DNA from 2 places in the Sporosarcina sp. FSL W7-1283 genome. Region 2 is predicted to be linked to the other one. Evidence: a T-box and tRNA genes for the amino acid it is inferred to sense, from the RefSeq annotation. Region 2 holds a T-box; the other holds one or more tRNA genes.
What was found. A T-box is a leader RNA that pairs with one kind of tRNA and senses whether it is charged. The one in region 2 lies ahead of trpS (tryptophan--tRNA ligase), so its partner is inferred to be a tRNA-Trp.

Region 1 (3,475 bases), 1.9 Mb from region 2:
TTTAACCGACGACTACAGCCCTTTTGGCAGCCCTCACGTCGATTCTATTCGCACTGCCGTCACAGAAGAAACGATAAATATACTGCAGCTGCTTTTTATTCGTCCTTCATTAGATAGCACAGAAGCTATACAACTGACTGAAGCATGCGCAAAAATGTTTACCAGTATAAATGGAGGGAATCACTTTAGTACAGTGTTAAATGCGCAGAATTCCTCCTGCGACATAGATAACGGGGTGAAATAATGAGCATCACATTAGCAGAAGGTATAAAACTAAAGAGCATTCTATCCAAACAACTGCGTGAACTGGAAACAGAAGCGCGCCGGGTAGCTTTTATTACTGTGGAAAAAGGCACTACGCCACCACCTGTTCCTAGAACCTTAAATGACGTTGAAAACGAAATGGAGCAAGTAAGAAAAGATCAGCGTACGCTCGACTTCCTCATCTACAAGGCAAACAGTACACATTCCGTAGACTTCGAAGGACAGCAGATCACTTTGGTAGAAGCGATTGAATTAGCAATCCAACTACGAGCAAAAGCAACCTTTTATAAAGAATTATCATTGGCAAATAAAGAGGAGCTCCAATACGGGTATGCAGAAACTACTACCGTCTATCGTGTAGCTTTATTTGACCCAGAAATTTATCGGCAAAAAGCACAGCTGGCAGAAAAGACAGCACACCAGCTCTCTAACCGAATCAACACAAAAAATTATACGATCAACCTAGAATTTGATGGTTCTAATTATTTCTGATCTTCGGAAAGGTGAGACTCCTTTCCGGAGCATGGAGCGAGAAACAGAAACACAACTTTACTAGTCTAAACCGATGACCCATTTCCTTTCACACTTTGACCTATAACCCATAACCATCCATGGCAACGGCAATGAACCCTTACAAATGCATCTAAACAAATTCATGTTTCTCCTCTATGGAGGCTGTCTGAGAAGTCATTTTCATTTGACTTTTTGGGCGCCTCTTTTTCGTACGGAAAATTCCTATGTTTATTCTGGCCAGTCAAGTTGCTGTCTATGGCTGTATTGGTGCGTTCTAGAACGGAATTGTTTGTTGTTTATGTTTGATTCGGTTTGAAAACACTTTGATGCATCCCTTTGCTTGTCTTACATCTTTTAGTTAATTTTAATTTTTAAAAACAAAAAAAGAACACAGCAAAGGCTGTGTTCTTTTGGTGATACCCGAGGCCGGACTTGAACCGGCACGCCTCGCGGCATCGCATTTTGAGTGCGACGTGTCTGCCATTCCACCACTCGGGCATGATAAGTAATAATTTATAAAATTTGGAGGCGGCAACCGGAATCGAACCGGTGGTAAGGGTGTTGCAGACCCGTGCCTTACCGCTTGGCTATGCCGCCAACATAGTGGAGCGGAAGACGGGATTCGAACCCGCGACCCCGACCTTGGCAAGGTCGTATTCTACCACTGAACTACTTCCGCGAAACCAACTGGGGTAGCTGGATTCGAACCAACGAATGACGGAGTCAAAGTCCGTTGCCTTACCGCTTGGCTATACCCCACTAATGGGGCGGACGAGGGGAATCGAACCCCCGAATGTCGGAACCACAATCCGATGCGTTAACCACTTCGCCACGACCGCCATGATAGTATTTATTATAGTACAACAATGATGGAATTATGCATGGGGCGGACGAGGGGAATCGAACCCCCGAGTGTCGGAACCACAATCCGATGCGTTAACCACTTCGCCACGACCGCCATAAAATAATTTCAAAAATACAGGGGCAGTAGGAATCGAACCCACACCAAAGGTTTTGGAGACCTCTATTCTACCGTTGAACTATGCCCCTAAATGGTGGTGGGGGACGGATTCGAACCGCCGAACCCGGAGGGAGCGGATTTACAGTCCGCCGCGTTTAGCCACTTCGCTACCCCACCAGTAAGGATGCCGGCGAAAGGACTTGAACCCTCAACCTACTGATTACAAGTCAGTTGCTCTACCAATTGAGCTACACCGGCATATTAATAATAAATGGTGGCTCAGGACGGAATCGAACCGCCGACACAAGGATTTTCAGTCCTTTGCTCTACCGACTGAGCTACTGAGCCACATTTGCTATGTTTAAGATCACAACTTAAGACAAAGCTATGTAAAAGATAATGGCGGTCCCGACGGGAATCGAACCCGCGATCTCCTGCGTGACAGGCAGGCATGTTAACCGCTACACCACGGGACCTTGGTTGCGGGGGCAGGATTTGAACCTGCGACCTTTGGGTTATGAGCCCAACGAGCTACCACTGCTCCACCCCGCGATAATACTATAAATTAAATGGTGGAGGATGACGGGCTCGAACCGCCGACCCCCTGCTTGTAAGGCAGGTGCTCTCCCAGCTGAGCTAATCCTCCTGGGTAAATCAGTCACGTACTATTGTACGCTCCTTCTTTCTCTCAATTGCTTCCTTGTTCTGCTCGCTTCTCCCAATTTCATCGGAGATACAATGTTTGAAATGGTGACCCCTACGGGATTCGAACCCGTGTTACCGCCGTGAAAGGGCGGTGTCTTAACCGCTTGACCAAGGGGCCATATAAAGTATAAGTATGAAAACTGGCGGAGAGCAAGGGATTTGAACCCTTGAGGCAGCGCAAACCGCCTACACGATTTCCAATCGTGCTCCTTCGGCCACTCGGACAGCTCTCCAATTTTGGCTCCGCAGGTAAGATTCGAACTTACGACCGATCGGTTAACAGCCGATTGCTCTACCACTGAGCTACTGCGGAATAATTATAATTGGTATGTGGCACAAGGTTTACAGCATTTTTCACAGACCAGCGACGTCTTACTCTCACAGGGGGAAGCCCCCTACTACCATCAGCGCTGAAGAGCTTAACTTCCGTGTTCGGTATGGGAACGGGTGTGACCTCTTCGCCATCGTCACTGAACTGTTTTCAAAGCCATGATTATTATACCAAACTGAGCGGATTTGTCAAACGTTTTTTGAAAAACTTTTGAATTGTTCACTCAAAACTGAATAAAAGACATTGTGTACATCAAGTAGTGCTTCTTAAAATAGGTTAAGTCCTCGATCGATTAGTATCTGTCAGCTGCACACGTCGCCGTGCTTCCACCCCAGACCTATCCACCTCATCATCTTTGAGGGATCTTACTTACTTGCGTAATGGGAAATCTCATCTTGAAGGGGGCTTCATGCTTAGATGCTTTCAGCATTTATCCCGTCCATACATAGCTACCCAGCGATGCCTTTGGCAAGACAACTGGTACACCAGCGGTATGTCCATCCCGGTCCTCTCGTACTAAGGACAGCTCTTCTCAAATTTCCTGCGCCCGCGACGGATAGGGACCGAACTGTCTCACGACGTTCTGAACCCAGCTCGCGTGCCGCTTTAATGGGCGAACAGCCCAACCCTTGGGACCGACTACAGCCCCAGGATGCGACGAGCCGACATCGAGGTGCCAAACCTCCCCGTCGATGTGGACT
Region 2 (3,475 bases):
CATCATATCCCAAAAAAGCTCTTCACTTTTATCGCGGTTATACCAAACATCTTCTTTGCTAAAGCCGCGATCTTCTATATCTCCATAAGAAAGATAAAACTTTACCGTATTTTCGTTAATGCGCTCTATTTCCATCCCTTATCTCTCCCTTCTGTCAAACAGGCCTTCCCCTGTTTTATAATTTAAACTCACTTGCAATGCTTACTCTTACTATATGTCGACCAAACCGATTTCGAAAGGGTTTATTTCAATTGCCTAAGCATTGAAGCGAAAATCCTAGAGGAATACAAGGGAATTTCAATTCAAAAAAGCTGATAGGCACAAATGTATCCAGTGTGTCATCCCTATCAGCTTTTGTATTCAGATTAGTTCACCATTCGCCGCGCTTCGAGCAGCTGATAGGCTCTAACTTTTCTCGGTAGGAAACGACGAATCTCATCTTCATTGTACCCTACTTGGAGTCTTTTTTCATCTAGAATGATTGGTCTTCTTAAAAGGCCCGGATGTTCTTGAATTAATTCATATAACCTTTGAAGCGGCAGACTCTCTACGTCAACATTCAACTTTTGAAAAATCTTGGAACGCGTGGAGATAATTTCATCTGTACCGTCTTCTGTCATGCGAAGAATTTGTTTGATTTCTTGAATGTTCAATGGCTCAGAGAAGATATTACGCTCTGTATAAGGAATCTCATGTTCCTCCAACCATGCTTTTGCTTTCCTACAAGATGTACAACTAGGTGATGTATAAAGTGTAACACCCATGTATTGACACGTCCTTTCCCACGGCTTACGCTCATTTAGATTTGATATGTTTAGATTTCAATTTAGAATTATTATAATTTGTCTTCATACTACTCATTATACACATAATCATTCTCAATTAATATAGTTTTTCAAAAAAAATTATACAGAATTTCGACATTCTTTAGTTCCTACAAATCTGTGCAGAATGATGCTGTTTTATGCGGTAATTGAACATCTTCTCTTTTTATACCCAGTAATGAATTGATTTAAACCTACTAAAAAGAAAGAAATGGTATTCTCATTTAGAAAGTCGTTCTATCTTTTTCTCTCTCCTCTATAGTACGTACAGATGTACTGAAAGGTTTCAATTTAATCCTTATTTTTTTCTGAAAGTTGCATTTTCCAATCGAAATCGATATACTTTAGAGCAATAAGTAAATGGCGAAGAAGGAAAAAGTATTTTTGACGCGATTTTCTCAGAGAGCCTGTCTATGGTGGAAGCAGGCAAAATCGTACAAAAAGAATGGGCTCCCGAGCTTGACGGACGAACAACAGTAGTCCGACACGTATCCCGCGTTAAGGGACTAGAGCGGCTTTTAACGAAGCAATTCGGGTGGTACCACGGTTACTTTTCATCAATCGTCCCTTTTTATAGGGATGGCTGGTGTTTTTTTATGCCAATTTATAAAGGAGGAAATACAATGAAAACTATATTCTCAGGTGTTCAACCAACAGGTGTCATCACATTAGGAAATTATATTGGCGCTTTCCGCCAATTTGTAGAGTTGCAAAATGAAGAGGACTGCATCTTTTGCATCGTTGACCAACACGCTATTACCGTGCAACAAAATCCTGACGACTTAAAACAAGCTATCCGATCCCTTGCCGCCACCTATATCGCGAGCGGCATCGATCCAGAAAAATCTACACTCTTTATTCAATCGGAAGTTCCCGCTCACGCACAAGCAGGATGGATTATGCAATGCGTCTCTTACATCGGCGAACTAGAACGCATGACACAGTTCAAAGACAAATCTGAAGGTGCTGAAGGTGTCTCTGCAGCGCTGTTGACTTACCCTCCATTAATGGCTGCAGATATTTTACTGTACAACACAGATATCGTCCCTGTCGGTGAAGACCAAAAGCAACATTTGGAGCTGACAAGAGATTTGGCGGAACGTTTCAATAGCCGCTACGGCAAAGTATTGACCATTCCTGCCGTTCGTATTCCAAAAAACGGCGCCCGAATAAAATCTTTACAAGATCCTTTAAAGAAAATGAGTAAATCCGATCCAAATAAAAAAGCGACGATCTCCATTTTGGATACGCCGAAAGAAATTGAAAAGAAAATCAAAAGTGCTGTTACAGATTCAGAAGGCGTTGTGAAATTCGATGTTGAAAACAAACCTGGTGTCTCAAATTTATTGATCATCGAATCTTCATTAGGCGGATTGTCCATCCCAGAACTGGAGACAAAATATGAGGGGCTTGGCTATGGCGCCTTTAAAGCTGGCGTAGCTGAAACGGTCAACAATCATTTAGCAGGAATCCAGCAGCGTTATCATGAATTAATTGATTCACCTGAATTGGATTCTATTCTGGACCAAGGCGCTGAAAAAGCAAATGCCATCGCTTCCACCACTCTCAAGAAGATGGAGGCCGCGATGGGCTTGGGACGCAGACGGTAAACACTAACGAAATAATGGCTATGACGAGCATTGTAAAGTCTGTCGACTGCAACATAAACAAAGTAATTTGCTTATAATCGTAACCGAGTGCTGCGTAGTTCAAGTAGAAGAGTAAATTGGCAACACAGATGACGATAATAGAATAGCTGAATAGGAATACTAGAAAACGCGTCAAACGGATCCTCGCCCTTTATCGTTTTCTTTCATCTTATGTATAAGTACATGCCTTTTAGACGAGTACTTTCAACTTGCTTGCACGGAAAGTATTAAGAGTAGATACATGGATCTTGAAGAGAATGAACAGAGCGACCACAAGCCCATGTGCCCTATCCGAGCTTTCCCCTCCAACGTTAATTCACTTTATCATTTCATCGTTTATTAAAAGTCAAAAAAAAAGGAAAGAGCTACTGTGCTCTTTCCTTTTTCATTATATTTTCTTAAATACCAGCGAAGCGTTGTGACCGCCGAAGCCTAGAGAGTTGCTCATTGCATAGGTGATGTTTGCTTTACGTGCTTCATTGACCACGTAATCTAAATCACATTCTGGATCCGGAGTTTCGTAATTCATTGTCGGAGGAATGATGCCCTCCTGCAAAGCCTTTACGGTAAAGATCGCTTCAATACCGCCAGCCGCGCCGAGTAAATGGCCCGTCATGGATTTTGTCGAACTCATTGCCAGCTTATAGGCATGTTCACCAAACACTGTTTTGGCAGCCATCGTTTCGAATAAATCATTATACGGCGTACTCGTCCCATGCGCGTTAATATAATCAATTTGCGTAGGATCAATCTCCGCTTTTTCCAGCGCCTGTACCATTGCACGTGCGCCACCTTCTCCGCCTGGTGCTGGAGCCGTGATATGGTGTGCATCTCCAGTAGAACCATAGCCGACGATTTCCGCATAAATTTTTGCGCCACGTTTGACCGCATGTTCATACTCTTCCAAGATCAGAATTCCTGCTCCCTCTCCCATTACGAATCCATCACGATTCTTATCGAACGGACGAGATGCTTTTTCAGGGTCTTCATTCAAGGAGAGTG

Region 1: it encodes a tRNA-Trp, which carries the amino acid that the T-box ahead of trpS (tryptophan--tRNA ligase) is inferred to sense. The anticodon was not compared.

Annotation. Positions count from the first base shown of each region.
Region 1 is NZ_JBBOOL010000001.1:2,970,870-2,974,344, forward strand. Features, by position in the region: gene MKY93_RS15565 (B3/B4 domain-containing protein) at 1-244, shown strand, start outside; gene MKY93_RS15570 (DIP1984 family protein) at 244-756, shown strand; tRNA gene MKY93_RS15575 (tRNA-Leu) at 1,195-1,275, opposite strand; tRNA gene MKY93_RS15580 (tRNA-Cys) at 1,301-1,374, opposite strand; tRNA gene MKY93_RS15585 (tRNA-Gly) at 1,382-1,456, opposite strand; tRNA gene MKY93_RS15590 (tRNA-Gln) at 1,465-1,536, opposite strand; tRNA gene MKY93_RS15595 (tRNA-His) at 1,541-1,616, opposite strand; tRNA gene MKY93_RS15600 (tRNA-His) at 1,660-1,735, opposite strand; tRNA gene MKY93_RS15605 (tRNA-Trp) at 1,757-1,827, opposite strand; tRNA gene MKY93_RS15610 (tRNA-Tyr) at 1,831-1,915, opposite strand; tRNA gene MKY93_RS15615 (tRNA-Thr) at 1,924-1,996, opposite strand; tRNA gene MKY93_RS15620 (tRNA-Phe) at 2,011-2,086, opposite strand; tRNA gene MKY93_RS15625 (tRNA-Asp) at 2,139-2,214, opposite strand; tRNA gene MKY93_RS15630 (tRNA-Met) at 2,216-2,290, opposite strand; tRNA gene MKY93_RS15635 (tRNA-Val) at 2,309-2,384, opposite strand; tRNA gene MKY93_RS15640 (tRNA-Glu) at 2,487-2,561, opposite strand; tRNA gene MKY93_RS15645 (tRNA-Ser) at 2,585-2,676, opposite strand; tRNA gene MKY93_RS15650 (tRNA-Asn) at 2,682-2,756, opposite strand; rRNA gene rrf (5S ribosomal RNA) at 2,803-2,918, opposite strand; rRNA gene MKY93_RS15660 (23S ribosomal RNA) at 3,047-3,475, opposite strand, start outside.
Region 2 is NZ_JBBOOL010000001.1:1,096,152-1,099,626, reverse strand. Features, by position in the region: gene mecA (adaptor protein MecA) at 1-135, opposite strand, end outside; gene spxA (transcriptional regulator SpxA) at 366-764, opposite strand; T-box leader at 1,182-1,396, shown strand; gene trpS (tryptophan--tRNA ligase) at 1,448-2,434, shown strand; gene fabF (beta-ketoacyl-ACP synthase II) at 2,862-3,475, opposite strand, start outside.